2 regions of the Metabacillus flavus genome follow, and region 1 is predicted to be linked to the other one. Evidence: riboswitches for the same ligand, from Rfam matches in the RefSeq annotation. Region 1 holds a riboswitch; the other holds the start of a gene.

Region 1 (6,804 bases):
ATCAGCCAGGCTGCTATTTAATGAAAGACAGGCAGGGAACCATTATTTATGTCGGCAAAGCGAAGGTATTGAAAAACCGCGTCCGATCTTACTTCAGCGGTTCTCATGATGGGAAGACGCAAAGGCTTGTAAATGAAATTGAGGATTTTGAATACATCGTAACGTCCTCGAATATAGAAGCGCTGATTCTGGAAATGAATTTAATTAAAAAATACGATCCTAAATATAATGTGATGCTGAAGGATGATAAATCCTTTCCTTTTATAAAAATTACGGGAGAACGGCACCCGCGTCTGATTGTAACGAGGAAAATTAAAAAGGATAAGGGGAAATACTTCGGTCCGTATCCGAATGTGCAGGCTGCGAGGGAAACGAAAAAGCTGCTTGACCGGCTGTATCCGCTCCGGAAATGCAACAGTATGCCTGACCGTGTTTGTCTTTACTATCATATGGGGCAGTGTCTGGCACCATGCGTCTATGACGTTACCGCTGAGACGAACCGGAAAATGGTCGATGACATCAGCCGTTTTCTGAATGGCGGCTACAAAGAGATCAAAACGGATTTAACTGATAAAATGTATAAAGCATCTGAGTCGATGGATTTTGAAAGGGCGAAGGAATACAGAGATCAAATTGTGCATATTGAAGCTACGATGGAGAAGCAAAAGATGTCCATGACAGACTTTGTTGACAGGGATGTATTTGCGTATGCCTATGACAAAGGCTGGATGTGTGTACAGGTATTTTTTGTCCGCCAGGGGAAACTGATCGAACGCGATGTTTCCATGTTTCCGATTTATAATGAACCGGATGAAGAATTTTTGACATTCCTTGGACAATTTTATCAGCAGAGCAGTCATTTTCTGCCGAAAGAAATCATGATTCCCGACAGCGCAGATGCATCTTTGGCAGAGCAGCTTCTGGATATCCGCGCTCTTCAGCCAAAGCGGGGGGCGAAGAAGGATTTACTGTTGCTCGCCCACAAGAATGCCAAGATCGCTCTGGGGGAAAAATTTTCTCTTATTGAGCGAGATGAAGAGCGGACGATCAAGGCGATTGAAAATTTAGGGGAGAAGCTCGGGATTGCTGTCCCAATCCGGATTGAAGCATTTGATAACTCCAACATCCAAGGCTCTGATCCTGTTTCTGCGATGATAGTTTTTATCGATGGAAAACCGGCGAAAAAGGAGTACAGGAAATATAAAATCCGCACCGTAACGGGTCCGGATGATTATGAGTCGATGAGAGAGGTAGTAAGGAGAAGATATTCCCGAGCATTAAAAGAAAACCTGCCGCTGCCGGATCTCATCGTGATTGATGGGGGTAAAGGGCAGATTTCTGCTGCGAGGGATGTGCTTGAAAATGAACTGGCGCTGGAAATTCCGGTTGCCGGTCTTGTGAAGGATGATAAGCATCGCACGTCCAATCTAATGCTTGGAGATCCTCTTGAACTGATTCAGCTTGAACGGAATTCACAGGAGTTTTACCTGCTTCAGCGGATCCAGGATGAGGTTCACCGATTTGCGATTACCTTTCACCGGCAAGTCCGCGGGAAAAACGCCATTCAGTCAATATTGGATGAAATTCCGGGAATTGGGGAAAAGCGGAGGAAGATGCTGCTCAAGCATTTTGGATCCGTTAAGAAAATGAAGGAAGCTACTGTTGATCAGATTAAAGAAGCGGGAGTTCCATATGCAACCGCAGAGCTGATCTATGAAAAATTAAAAGAATAAGCTTGTGCTTTCCGGAAACCTTTGCTACAATACAAACTAATTTAATACGGTCGTTTAGTTCGTTAAATGACGATAGAGGTGCGAACTTCAACAGTAAGCATAAACAGGAAAATGGATTCCGTTTACTTATGCTGAAAGGGGAGCGTCGCCGAAGAAGAAAGGGTGCCATTGCTGTTTCTTCTGGTTTTGCATTGAATAAATGCAGGGCTGTCAAGATTAATCTTGGAGAGCTATCTCATTGTATGAGCGAAGAACTTTTTCGTTTATGCAAGCAATGAGATTTCTGTCTCATTGCTTTTTATTTTGGCCTCTAAAGTTTGAACTTGCGATTTACTTTGACCAAAGGAGCGATAACGCGTGGGACTGATCGTGCAAAAATTCGGCGGAACATCCGTGGGATCTGTTGAGAGAATTTTGAATGTTGCAAACAGGGTGATTCAGGAAAAGGAGAACGGTCATGACATCGTTGTAGTTGTGTCGGCAATGGGAAAAACAACCGATCAGCTTCTTTCGCTGGCAGGAGAAATTACGTCGAAGCCAAGCAAGAGAGAAATGGATATGCTGCTGACTACAGGCGAGCAAGTCACGATTTCGCTTTTAACGATGGCTCTCCAGGAAAGAGGATATGATGCGGTTTCCTATACAGGCGGACAGGCGGGCATTTTGACCGAATCACGTCATGGGAATGCCAGAATTACGAATATAGAGGATGAACGGATTTCAAATGATCTCGCCCACGGAAGAATCGTAGTGGCTGCCGGCTTCCAGGGGAAGGATGAAAACGGAGAAATCACAACGCTCGGGCGCGGGGGATCGGATACAACTGCAGTCGCACTAGCTGCAGCACTTAAAGCCGACAAATGCGATATCTATACAGATGTAACCGGTGTGTACACGACGGATCCGCGCTACATTCAGGGAGCACGGAAGCTTGCCGGGATTTCGTATGATGAGATGCTGGAGCTTGCTAATCTTGGGGCTGGAGTTCTTCATCCGAGAGCAGTTGAATTTGCTAAAAATTATCAAGTCGCTTTAGAAGTGCGTTCCAGTATGCACGATGAGCGAGGAACGCTAATTGAGGAGGAAAGTACGTTGGAAGAAAATTTAATTGTTAAAGGAATTGCATTTGAAGATCAGGTTACGAGAGTTTCCGTGTGCGGTCTTCCGAATGACTTAAGTACGCTTTCCACTATTTTCACTACGCTAGCAGAGCATGGCGTGAATGTCGATATCATTATTCAGAGTCTGACAGATAAAGAGAATGCGTCGATCTCATTCTCCGTCAAAACAAACGATCTTGAAGAAACGATTGAAGTGCTTGAAACACATAAAGGCAAATTGAAATTTAAAAAAATTGAGTCTGAAAAGGGGCTATCGAAAGTTTCCATTGTCGGCTCTGGAATGGTTTCCAATCCCGGCGTGGCAGCCGGAATGTTTTCTGTCCTTGCAAAAGAAGGCATTCAGGTGAAAATGGTCAGTACTTCTGAAATTAAAGTTTCTACTGTAGTGGAGCAGGAGGATATGGTCCGTGCAGTAGAAGCATTGCACGAAGCATTCGAGCTGTCCGGTCAAAAAGCTCCCGTAAGATAAATGAAAAAACAGGCACCCTAGGGTTTGCCTGTTTTTTGCTTACTCAGCAATCATGTCTTTTTTATCCCATTTTACAGTCAAAATTACTTTTCCGGCGCGGCGTTTCACTTGCTCATAGCTTTCAGCAGCATGCTTTCCGATTGTTTGCACCTGTTCTGCAATAAATCCCGCTTCCAGCTGAAAGGATGGCTCCTTCTGCGATTGGAAGCGAAGCTGGATGATATCTGATGCCAATTCAAATTCCATTTCACCCTGTTTCTTATGTACGAGCGATAACGTTCCCCAGCCTGCAAGTGTAAAGAACTGAGGAAGTTCTTCTACAGCTTCCAGCGGGTAATGCCTGGCAAGTTTTCTGCCAGCCCAATACATCATGGACTGATAGTCCTGTCCGAGGATTTCGGGAAGCAGTATTTCCCGGAGCAGCTCATGGCCAAAAGCAGGGATGCTCAGTTCCTCAAATGCACCGGCCTCTACCTGTTTACGGATACTTTTCATATTCTTACCCCTCTTTCTATGCCCATTATATATCAAGAGAGGGGGGGATTAACATGAAATAAAAGGAAGATTGGCAGAGCAGGTCGTTTGAATAAAGAGTTATAGATCATAAGCTTGGAAACACTCATGTTTATGAACTTTTTAAATTTGGATGACAATTTGAAAACAGCTTGAACCGGAAAGTATGTATACATATTTATTAATATATTTCAATATATTAATAAAATTAATTTTGTAAAAATCAATAACAATTCCGAAAATTATAATTTATGAACACGTTTTCTTGACGCTATATAATGTTAGGAGTAAAATGAATTTGTCACATTTTATCAGTTATTCGTAAGGAGGAACAGCGGTTAGTCAAAAGTTTCCAGCGGCTGAATGCCGGATTGAAAGTCTTGCTCCCTGATCTTGCAGATGAGGGAAAACGACAGCGGTTTTGGGAAATATTTTGGATTGAAATGCTATTTTAATAGCTTGCCAGTGACTAATCCTCTCGTGTTCCAGACTGAAAAATGGGGATAGGAGAAACCCGATAAAAACTAGAACGAACTTTGATTAGGGGGTAAAGGATTTATGGCTGGAAATAAGGAGTTTGCGCTGCGCAGACTGCACTCGCTGCTGGGGGTTATTCCTGTAGGAATCTTCCTGATTCAGCATCTTGTGGTTAACAACTTTGCTACTAGGGGAGAACAAGCATTTAATGATGCTGCTCATTTTATGGAGAGCCTTCCATTCAGGATTGTGCTTGAGACGGTAATCATTTTCCTGCCGCTATTATTCCATGCTATTTATGGTGTTTATATTGCTTTTACGGCAAAAAACAATGCTTCCCGCTACGGCTACTTCAGGAACTGGATGTTTGTTCTGCAGCGTGTAACCGGCGTCATTACATTTGTATTCGTAAGCTGGCATGTTTGGGAAACCAGAATTGCCGCAGCATTTGGTGCATCAGTTAACTTTTCAATGATGGAAAATATTTTAAGCAACCCGCTGATGGTCGCTTTTTATGTAATTGGTGTTGTTTCAACCGTTTTCCATTTTGCAAACGGGCTATGGTCTTTCTGTGTTACTTGGGGTATTACGGTTACTCCGCGTTCCCAGCTTATTTCTACGTATGTAACACTTGCTGTATTCGCGGCCTTAGCTTATGTAGGTGTCAGTTCAATTTTTGCTTTTGTTTAAAGAGGAGACGTCAATCAAGGGAGTGGGCTAGATGAACAACAATCGTGTAATTATCGTCGGCGGCGGATTAGCCGGCCTGATGGCTACTATAAAGGCTGCCGAAAAGGGAGTCAGTGTTGACTTGTTTTCTTTGGTTCCTGTTAAGCGTTCACACTCTGTGTGCGCGCAGGGCGGAATCAATGGAGCGGTAAACACAAAAGGGGAAGGGGATTCTCCTTGGGAACATTTCGATGATACCGTTTACGGAGGAGATTTCCTTGCAAACCAGCCTCCTGTAAAAGCAATGTGCGAGGCAGCGCCTTCCATCATTCACTTGCTTGACCGTATGGGCGTTATGTTTAACCGTACGCCTGAAGGACTATTGGATTTCCGCCGCTTCGGAGGAACACAGCATCACCGGACAGCGTTTGCGGGTGCAACAACGGGACAGCAGCTTTTATATGCACTTGATGAACAAGTGCGCCGCTATGAAGTGGCAGGGCTCGTCAGAAAATTCGAAGGCTGGGAATTTCTTGGGGTTGTTCTGGATGATGACCGCGTATGCCGCGGGATCACAGCTCAGAATCTTTCTTCCATGGAAATCAAATCCTTCCGCTCGGACGCCGTCATCATGGCAACCGGCGGGCCTGGCATCGTATTCGGAAAATCAACAAACTCGGTCATTAATACTGGCTCTGCGGCATCCATCGTGTATCAGCAGGGTGCTTACTACTCCAATGCAGAATTTATACAAATTCACCCGACTGCCATCCCAGGTGACGATAAACTGCGCCTGATGAGTGAATCGGCACGCGGTGAAGGCGGCCGTGTCTGGACATATAAAGACGGGAAGCCATGGTATTTCCTTGAAGAGAAATATCCTGCTTATGGAAACCTTGTGCCAAGGGATATCGCCACAAGGGAAATCTTTGACGTCTGCGTCAATCAGAAGCTTGGAATTAATGGGGAAAACATGGTTTATCTCGATCTTTCCCATAAAGATCCTAAAGAGCTTGATATCAAGCTTGGCGGAATCATTGAAATCTATGAAAAATTCATGGGTGACGATCCGCGTAAAGTACCAATGAAAATCTTCCCTGCCGTTCACTATTCCATGGGCGGACTATGGGTTGACTATGATCAGATGACGAATATTCCTGGATTGTTTGCAGCAGGTGAGTGTGATTACTCTATGCATGGAGCAAACCGCCTCGGAGCGAACTCCCTTCTTTCTGCCATTTATGGCGGTATGGTAGCCGGTCCAAGTGCTGCAAGATATGCACAGGGTCTCGATACATTTGCTGAGGACATGCCGGCAAGCGTATTTGAAAGGCATGAAAAAGAAGAGCAGGCGAAATGGGAAGGAATCATGAGCATGGACGGAAATGAAAATGCTTATGTACTTCACAGAGAGCTTGGCGAGTGGATGACCGCAAATGCGACTGTTGTACGCTATAACGATAAACTTATGCAAACAGACGAGAAGATACAGGAATTGATGCAGCGCTATGACCGCATCAATATTAACGATACAGCAAAATGGAGCAATCAGGGGGCAGCTTTCACACGCCAGCTGAAAAACATGCTCAATCTTTCCCGTACGATTGTACTCGGAGCATATAACCGTAATGAAAGCCGCGGAGCTCATTACAAACCTGATTTCCCGGAACGCAATGATGAAGACTTCCTGAAAACCACGATGGCTAAATTCACAGGCGATCATGAAGCGCCTGCTTTGCACTACGAAGAAGTGGATACGTCCTTGATCGCACCTAGGAAAAGGGACTATTCCAAGAAGAAAGGAGCAAAAGCATGAGTGAGA
Region 2 (6,804 bases), 520 kb from region 1:
GTTGGAGTAAACATTTTTCATATTATTAAGCTTCTGAAGGATGAATTGATCCTCGGATTCTCTACATCCAGTTCAGAAACGGTGCTTCCAAGGATTATGGAGAAAATGGAACGGTTTGGCTGTCCGAAAGCCATCACTTCCTTTGTTATCCCGACCGGGTATTCCTTTAATCTGGATGGATCAACACTTTATCAGGCTCTTGCTGCCATTTTCATTGCCCAAATGTACGGCATTGATTTGTCGATTGCAGAGCAGCTGACTCTTATGCTTGTGCTTATGGTTACATCTAAAGGGATTGCGGGTGTGCCTGGGGTTTCTTTCGTTGTTCTGCTTGCAACATTGGGAACTGTCGGAATCCCGGTTGAAGGTCTTGCTTTCATAGCAGGAATCGACCGTCTGCTTGATATGGGCCGTACGGTAGTAAATATCGTAGGAAACTCTTTAGCAGCCGTTGTTATCTCGAAATGGGAAGGCGAATTTAAGCCTGTACCTTTAGAGGAAGCAAGAAAAACAGCGTAAAAAAAGAAGCTGGCATCGTGCCAGCTTCTTTTTTATGGCTTTTTTCAGCTGATAATTGTTAAAGCCTTGTATTGATTTTTAACGGAGTGGAAAGCGAGCGCCTGCTGGCTGCCAAGTTTTATTTTAATGTTTCCGTGTCTGTCTCAAGCTTCCTGCCTTCAGATTTTTTATTTCGATTAAGCAGCGGATATACGATAAACCCGACTAGAAACAACCCTATTCCGAGGAAAAAAGTTTTTAAATCAGATGTGCCTGAGATGATGACATACACGCTGTACAATAGGGCCAAAGAAGCAATGGTTCCTTCTCTTAATCTTGAACCTTTAATTTCGTTAAACGTCTCGCCATTGATGACCAGCTTCAAATAATAAATAGATGAAACAAGGTACGGAATCAAGTAGGCGAGTGTGGCAGAAGTAGTGAGGAACGTATAAGCCTCGCTGATTGTTCCTGAAATAACAGAGAAAATAAACAGCTGGGACATAATGTTTGTAATCGTAAGGGAAACAACAGGACTTCCTTTTTTGTTGTTCTTACCAAATGCAGCAGGAAAAATACCTGATTTAGCTGCCTGATAAGCCACTTCTGAACTCATTAGGATCCATCCAAGAGTAGATCCGAACAAAGAGATTAAGGCAAGCACAGCCATCGCGATTCCGCCGCCGTCTCCAATGAATAGAGATAATACATCCACAAAAGGTTTATCTGACTGCATAAGTTCTTCTCTTGGGATAACCCCCATGGTCAGCAACGTTGTAATCATATAAATAGTCAATGCTACAAACAGTCCGAAGATGGTTGCTTTTTTAACATCTGCCTGTGAACGGGCCCGTCCCGAGAGGATCACGGCGGATTCAATTCCAACAAAAGCCCATAGTGTGGAAACAGCAGCAAGCTGAACTTGTTTGAAAAGTCCCTGCGGTTCTCCTGCAGCAGATTGTACATCGAAATACCATTCACCTGTAGAAGCACCCTGGAATGCAAACAAAGCAGCTCCGATGAAAAGCATGAATCCAATTACTTTTGAAGCCGTTGCGGCAAAATTTAACCGGCCGGCAGCATTTAAATTATTCACCAATATGGTATGAGTGCCCCACAGCAAAATCGTACAAACAGCAAACGTAAGAAGTCTGCCTTTTTCAAAATCCTGTGATCCAATGGTGAAAAGAACGGCAGGATCCTTCATTACAGGAAGAAACGTTGATAAATAACCTGCAAAGCTTGTAATAATGGCAACGTTGCTGATCCAGTTCGCAACCCAATAGCCCCAAACCATACTGAAACCCGCTACTTTCCCGGTTTTTTCAGATTTGAACATCGCCTTAGCGTAGCTTTGCGGTCCGCCCGTCAATTCAGGTTTTCTCATGGAAAGATTTCCAAATACGAAAGCGATCATTAATACCCCAAGACCCGTCACCAGCCAGGCAGAGGCTGCCCCCATCGGGCTTGCCATTTGCGCAAGCGTACTTGGAAGCATAAAGATACCGGATCCGACCATATTTCCGATAACAAATGCGGAGAGAAGCCAGAAGCCCCATTTTTTTTGTTCCATATTATAAATCCTCCCTATTTCTTTCTATTACTTATCTTAAGGAAGACGGATGAGATTATGTACATAAATAAAAACGCATGGAGCAATCCATGCGTTTTGTATACATAGTCGCCTCAACCTATCTCCTGATAGCGCTCCGCGGATGAAGATTGCGGCAGTCCTGTACTTATTTAATACAGGCCCAGCAAATCTGATTGTTGGTTCAGATTGCTTCGGCACCTTTTCCTTTCAGCAGTCATCACTAGCCCCAACGGCTTCTGACTGATTACTCATAATCGGTGCAACCTCTACCTCACCGAGATATAGAGTGAGGATTTTGACGTATTTAATTGCGATTCTTGAGTATAATAAATGATTTTCTTAATACCGTCAACAGGTAAAGAAGAATTCCTTAAAATTCCTTTCATCACGTGGCAGCTCAGATTATTCCCAGAATTCACTTGGAATTCTTGCCGGTATCCCCTATAATTTAGGCAAGAGTGACAAACTGTAACACAAAGGGGTTAAATAGATGGGCAGTTTGGGGTTTGGAGAAATTTTATTGATTTTAGTCGTAGCATTGCTGTTATTTGGACCGAAAAAGCTGCCGGAGCTTGGAAAAGCGGCGGGCAGAACGCTTCGTGAATTTAAAAATGCTACACGCGGAATGATGGAAGAAGACGACGATAAGGCAGCGGCTAAAAAGACAGAAGAACAGGCACGCCCATAATGAACTTACAGCTTGCTTAGGCAGGCTGTTTTTATTTTGTCTTCGTTCCAATAAGGGAGAGGGGGAACCAAAACAAGTGCAAGGGCACTTGGGGTGAATCCATTTAATAGAAGGAAGGACATTTCTCTTCGTCCGAATCCGACAGCTAAGAGATCCTTTAAATTGGAATGTTAAGCAGGAAAGATCGTTTAATTTGACTGTAAAAGCCGTGAGATCTCTTCTCGCGGCTTTTTATGCGTGCTTTATATGTTTAGCAACAGCTTGTTTTGGGAAAAACTAGTGAGCTATAGTTTTTTGAATAGTTTAACAACAGGAGGTAGTCTATGAAATTAGCCACAAAAATCATTATCGGTTTGATTGCAGGGGAATTGTCGGAATTATCTTGAATATTACTTCCCCTGACCTATTTAAGCAGCTCGATACCTTTCTATTTACTCCTTTAGGTAAGATTTTTCTTAATTTAATCAATATGCTCGTAGTTCCCATTGTCTTTTTTTCTATAACATTAGGGGTTGCAGGGCTGGGAGATCCAAAAAAACTAGGAAGAATTGGAGGGAAAACAATCGTCTATTTTCTATCGACTACTGCGATTGCCATTATCATTGGCCTTGTCCTTGCTTTAGTTATTCAGCCTGGAAATGCAGGAGAGTTTGACACGAAAAATACGGAATATAAAGCAGAGGAAGCACCTTCTGTTTCTGATACGCTATTAAACATCTTCCCCAAAAATCCAATTGAAGCAATGGCAAGCGGTGATATGCTGCAAATCATTGCCTTCTCTGTTTTCATCGGCTTTGGTATTGCGATGCTTGGGGAAAAAACGGCTGCAGTAAAAAAGATTCTTGAACAGGGAAATGATTTAATGATGTATCTGGTTGGGATTGTCATGAAATTTGCCCCATACGGTACGTTCGGATTGATTGCGACAGCAGTAGGGAGTCAGGGTTTTGATGCCATTAAGGCAATGGGGCTTTATTTTATCGTTGTTGTACTGGCCCTTGTCATTCATGCCTTCCTGACTTATGGTTCAAGCATCATGTTATTGGCGAAAAAGAGCCCGATTTGGTTCTTTAAAGGCTTTGCTCCAGCGATGACAGTTGGGTTCAGCACATCCAGCAGTAACGCAACGCTGCCGGTATCCATGGAAACGGCGCAAAAAAATCTGGGTGTTCCTAAACAAATCAGCGGCTTTGTTCAGCCTCTCGGTGCCACTATTAATATGGATGGTACGGCGATTATGCAGGGGGTTGCCACTGTATTTATTGCACAGGTATATGGACAGGATCTAACGATTACACAGCTCTTAACCGTCGTTCTTACAGCAGTGCTTGCAAGTATCGGTACAGCTGGAGTCCCTGGAGTCGGACTGATTATGCTTGCACTGGTACTAAATTCGGTTAATCTTCCTGTAGAAGGGATTGCCCTTATTCTTGGAATTGACCGTCTATTGGATATGGCCCGTACTACAGTTAACATCACTGGAGATGCAGCATGTGCGGTAATTGTAGCCGAATCAGAGAAGAAAAACGGAAGTATGCCTCCCGACAAAAAAATAGCGGAGAGCATGTAATAGTAAGGGAAAAGACCTGCAGCGATTTTGCTGCAGGTCTTTTCATGCTTCACCAATAAATATTAGGTTGAATACTTGTCTGCTTAGGGCGTATAGTAGAATATAGAATTTTTGAGAAGCAAAGGAGCGGCAAATGAAAGAATTCATTTTTGGAATTTTAGAAATGTTAGCGGATTTAGGGTATGCAGGAATCGCCATTGGACTGATGATTGAAATTATACCGAGTGAAATTGTCCTCGGATACGGGGGCTATCTGATTTCCCTTGGAAGAATAGAAATGTTTGGAGCGGTTGTTGCCGGTGTTATCGGCGGTACGTTTGCTCAGCTTTTCCTTTATTGGCTTGGGTATTTTGGAGGGCGGCCTATTCTTGAAAAGTACGGTAAATATCTTCTCATAAAAAGGAAGCACCTTGATATGTCAGAAGAATGGTTCGAAAAATATGGAACAGGCGTTATTTTTTCAGCAAGATTTATTCCGGTTGTAAGACATGCTATTTCCATTCCGGCGGGGATCGCTAAAATGCCTGTATGGAAGTTTACTCTTTATACAGTAGCTGCCATTATCCCATGGACGATTCTCTTTCTGTTTTTAGGCATACAGCTAGGAAGCAATTGGATGCATATCAAGGAATATGCCCAGCCATTTGTTATTCCGATTGTTATCATTTTCATCTTGATTATAGCCGTGTATCTCTTTGCTAAAAGTTCAAGAAAAAGCAAAACCATTTAAACTCTGCAAATTTCGCAGAGTTTTTTTACATTTAGCTCTGTTTATCTTGGCTGCTGATTTTCTGCAGGCGTTTGCTTATCCTTGCGCCTCCATGCCGCTTTACACCATCGGGACCTCATCTGTCCCGCTGCTCCCGCCGGAGTCTCACGCCTTCCGCACCGATCATCAGGTGCTAATATTCTATAAAAAGAATAGAACAGTTTTGTTTTGTATACTTTTTTACCCTTTACTATCCCATCAATCAAAGGTAAGATACTTTCGTACCATTCAAACGATAGGTTTCACTTATGTTTAGCTCTGTATCTATTGGAGCGTGGAAGCCGTAACTGTATGGCGGTGAAAGCTCCTCCTTTATGGCCAATCCGACAGCTAACCTCGTAAGTGTTTGGAGAGGCAGATGCATGGCGGATTTAGTCGCAGCAGATAAAATAAATCAACAATCCCTAAACGATTTGAATATTCGAGCCGGGTTTTCCTGCAATATGGTTAGGATATAGAGAAATGAAGTTCCCCTGCATAAGAACAAGCAGGAAAAGGAGATATCCTGCTTGTTATTTGAAAAAATGAACATATAGCCCGTTTTGAGGAGGAAGGAATGCAGCGGATGAAGATGCCGAAAGTCATTAAACTGAAACCATCTCAATTGCTTGTTTTAACATTTGCTATAGGTATTGCGGCAGGCACCTGCCTGCTAAAGCTCCCATTGTCCACTACCCAAGGAATTTCATGGGTAGATGCTTTGTTTGTGACAACATCTGCTATGACCGTAACAGGTCTTTCTTCCGTGGATCCAAGCACAGCATTTACAATGTTTGGACAAACAGTAATCGCTTTCCTGATTCAGCTTGGCGGACTTGGAATTATGTCATTTGCCGTGCTGATCTACATGATGCTTGGAAGAAAAGTCGGTATTCAAGATCGAATGGTGATGCAGCAGGCATTAAATCAGACAAATATCGGCGGTGTCATCCGCCTGGTGAAGTACATGTTCATATTTGCTTTTGCCATTGAGTTTGTCGCAATGATTTTCTTATCGATTGTGTGGGTCCCTGAATTAGGCTGGAGAAAAGGTGTTTTTTATGGGTTTTTCCACGCGATTTCCGCGTTTAATAATGCAGGATTTGGTCTTTTCTCTAATAATCTAATTAATTATGTCGGGAATCCCATTATCAATATCGTCATTAGTGCTCTTTTCATTGTAGGTGGAATAGGCTTTACCGTATTGGTGGATATGTGGCAGAATAAGCGGTTTAAGAAATTCAGCCTTCATACAAAAATTATGCTGATAGCCACGCTTGTTATAAATCTGATGTCGATGCTGCTTCTTTTTGTTCTTGAATACGGAAATCCGGGTACACTGGGAGGGCTCTCACTTGCAGATAAGCTGTGGGCATCCTGGTTTCAGGCAGTTTCACCAAGAACTGCCGGATTCAATACACTTGATATAGGAGCTATGCATGAAGCATCCATCTTTTTCATCATGATTCTGATGTTTATTGGAGCAGGAAGTGCCTCAACAGGAGGCGGAATTAAACTGACCACGGCCATCGTTATTTTTTTGGCTACCCTGACTTTTTTAAAGGGGAGAAAGGAAATTACCGTTGGCAAGCGTGCACTTGATGGGGGTTACATTGTAAGAGCATTATCCATTACCATCATATCTATTCTTTTTATCGTCGCTGCGATCTTCCTCATGACGATTACAGAAAATGAATCCTTCCTGG

The links. A riboswitch is a leader RNA that binds a small molecule or an ion and turns the genes downstream of it on or off. The one in region 1 is predicted to bind lysine.
Region 2: another riboswitch for lysine. It lies ahead of J9317_RS17070 (amino acid permease); the one in region 1 lies ahead of J9317_RS14285 (aspartate kinase).

Annotation. Positions count from the first base shown of each region.
Region 1 is NZ_JAGVRK010000001.1:2,780,251-2,787,054, reverse strand. Features, by position in the region: gene uvrC (excinuclease ABC subunit UvrC) at 1-1,733, shown strand, start outside; lysine riboswitch at 1,799-1,974, shown strand; gene J9317_RS14285 (aspartate kinase) at 2,091-3,323, shown strand; gene J9317_RS14280 (YslB family protein) at 3,363-3,809, opposite strand; gene J9317_RS14275 (succinate dehydrogenase cytochrome b558 subunit) at 4,395-5,003, shown strand; gene sdhA (succinate dehydrogenase flavoprotein subunit) at 5,035-6,798, shown strand; gene sdhB (succinate dehydrogenase iron-sulfur subunit) at 6,795-6,804, shown strand, end outside.
Region 2 is NZ_JAGVRK010000001.1:3,302,765-3,309,568, reverse strand. Features, by position in the region: gene J9317_RS17075 (cation:dicarboxylate symporter family transporter) at 1-519, shown strand, start outside; gene J9317_RS17070 (amino acid permease) at 638-2,071, opposite strand; lysine riboswitch at 2,193-2,369, opposite strand; gene tatA (twin-arginine translocase TatA/TatE family subunit) at 2,583-2,780, shown strand; cyclic di-AMP (ydaO/yuaA leader) riboswitch at 2,809-2,950, shown strand; partial or broken gene J9317_RS17060 (dicarboxylate/amino acid:cation symporter) at 3,104-4,350, shown strand; gene uptA (undecaprenyl phosphate transporter UptA) at 4,484-5,080, shown strand; gene J9317_RS17050 (TrkH family potassium uptake protein) at 5,676-6,804, shown strand, end outside.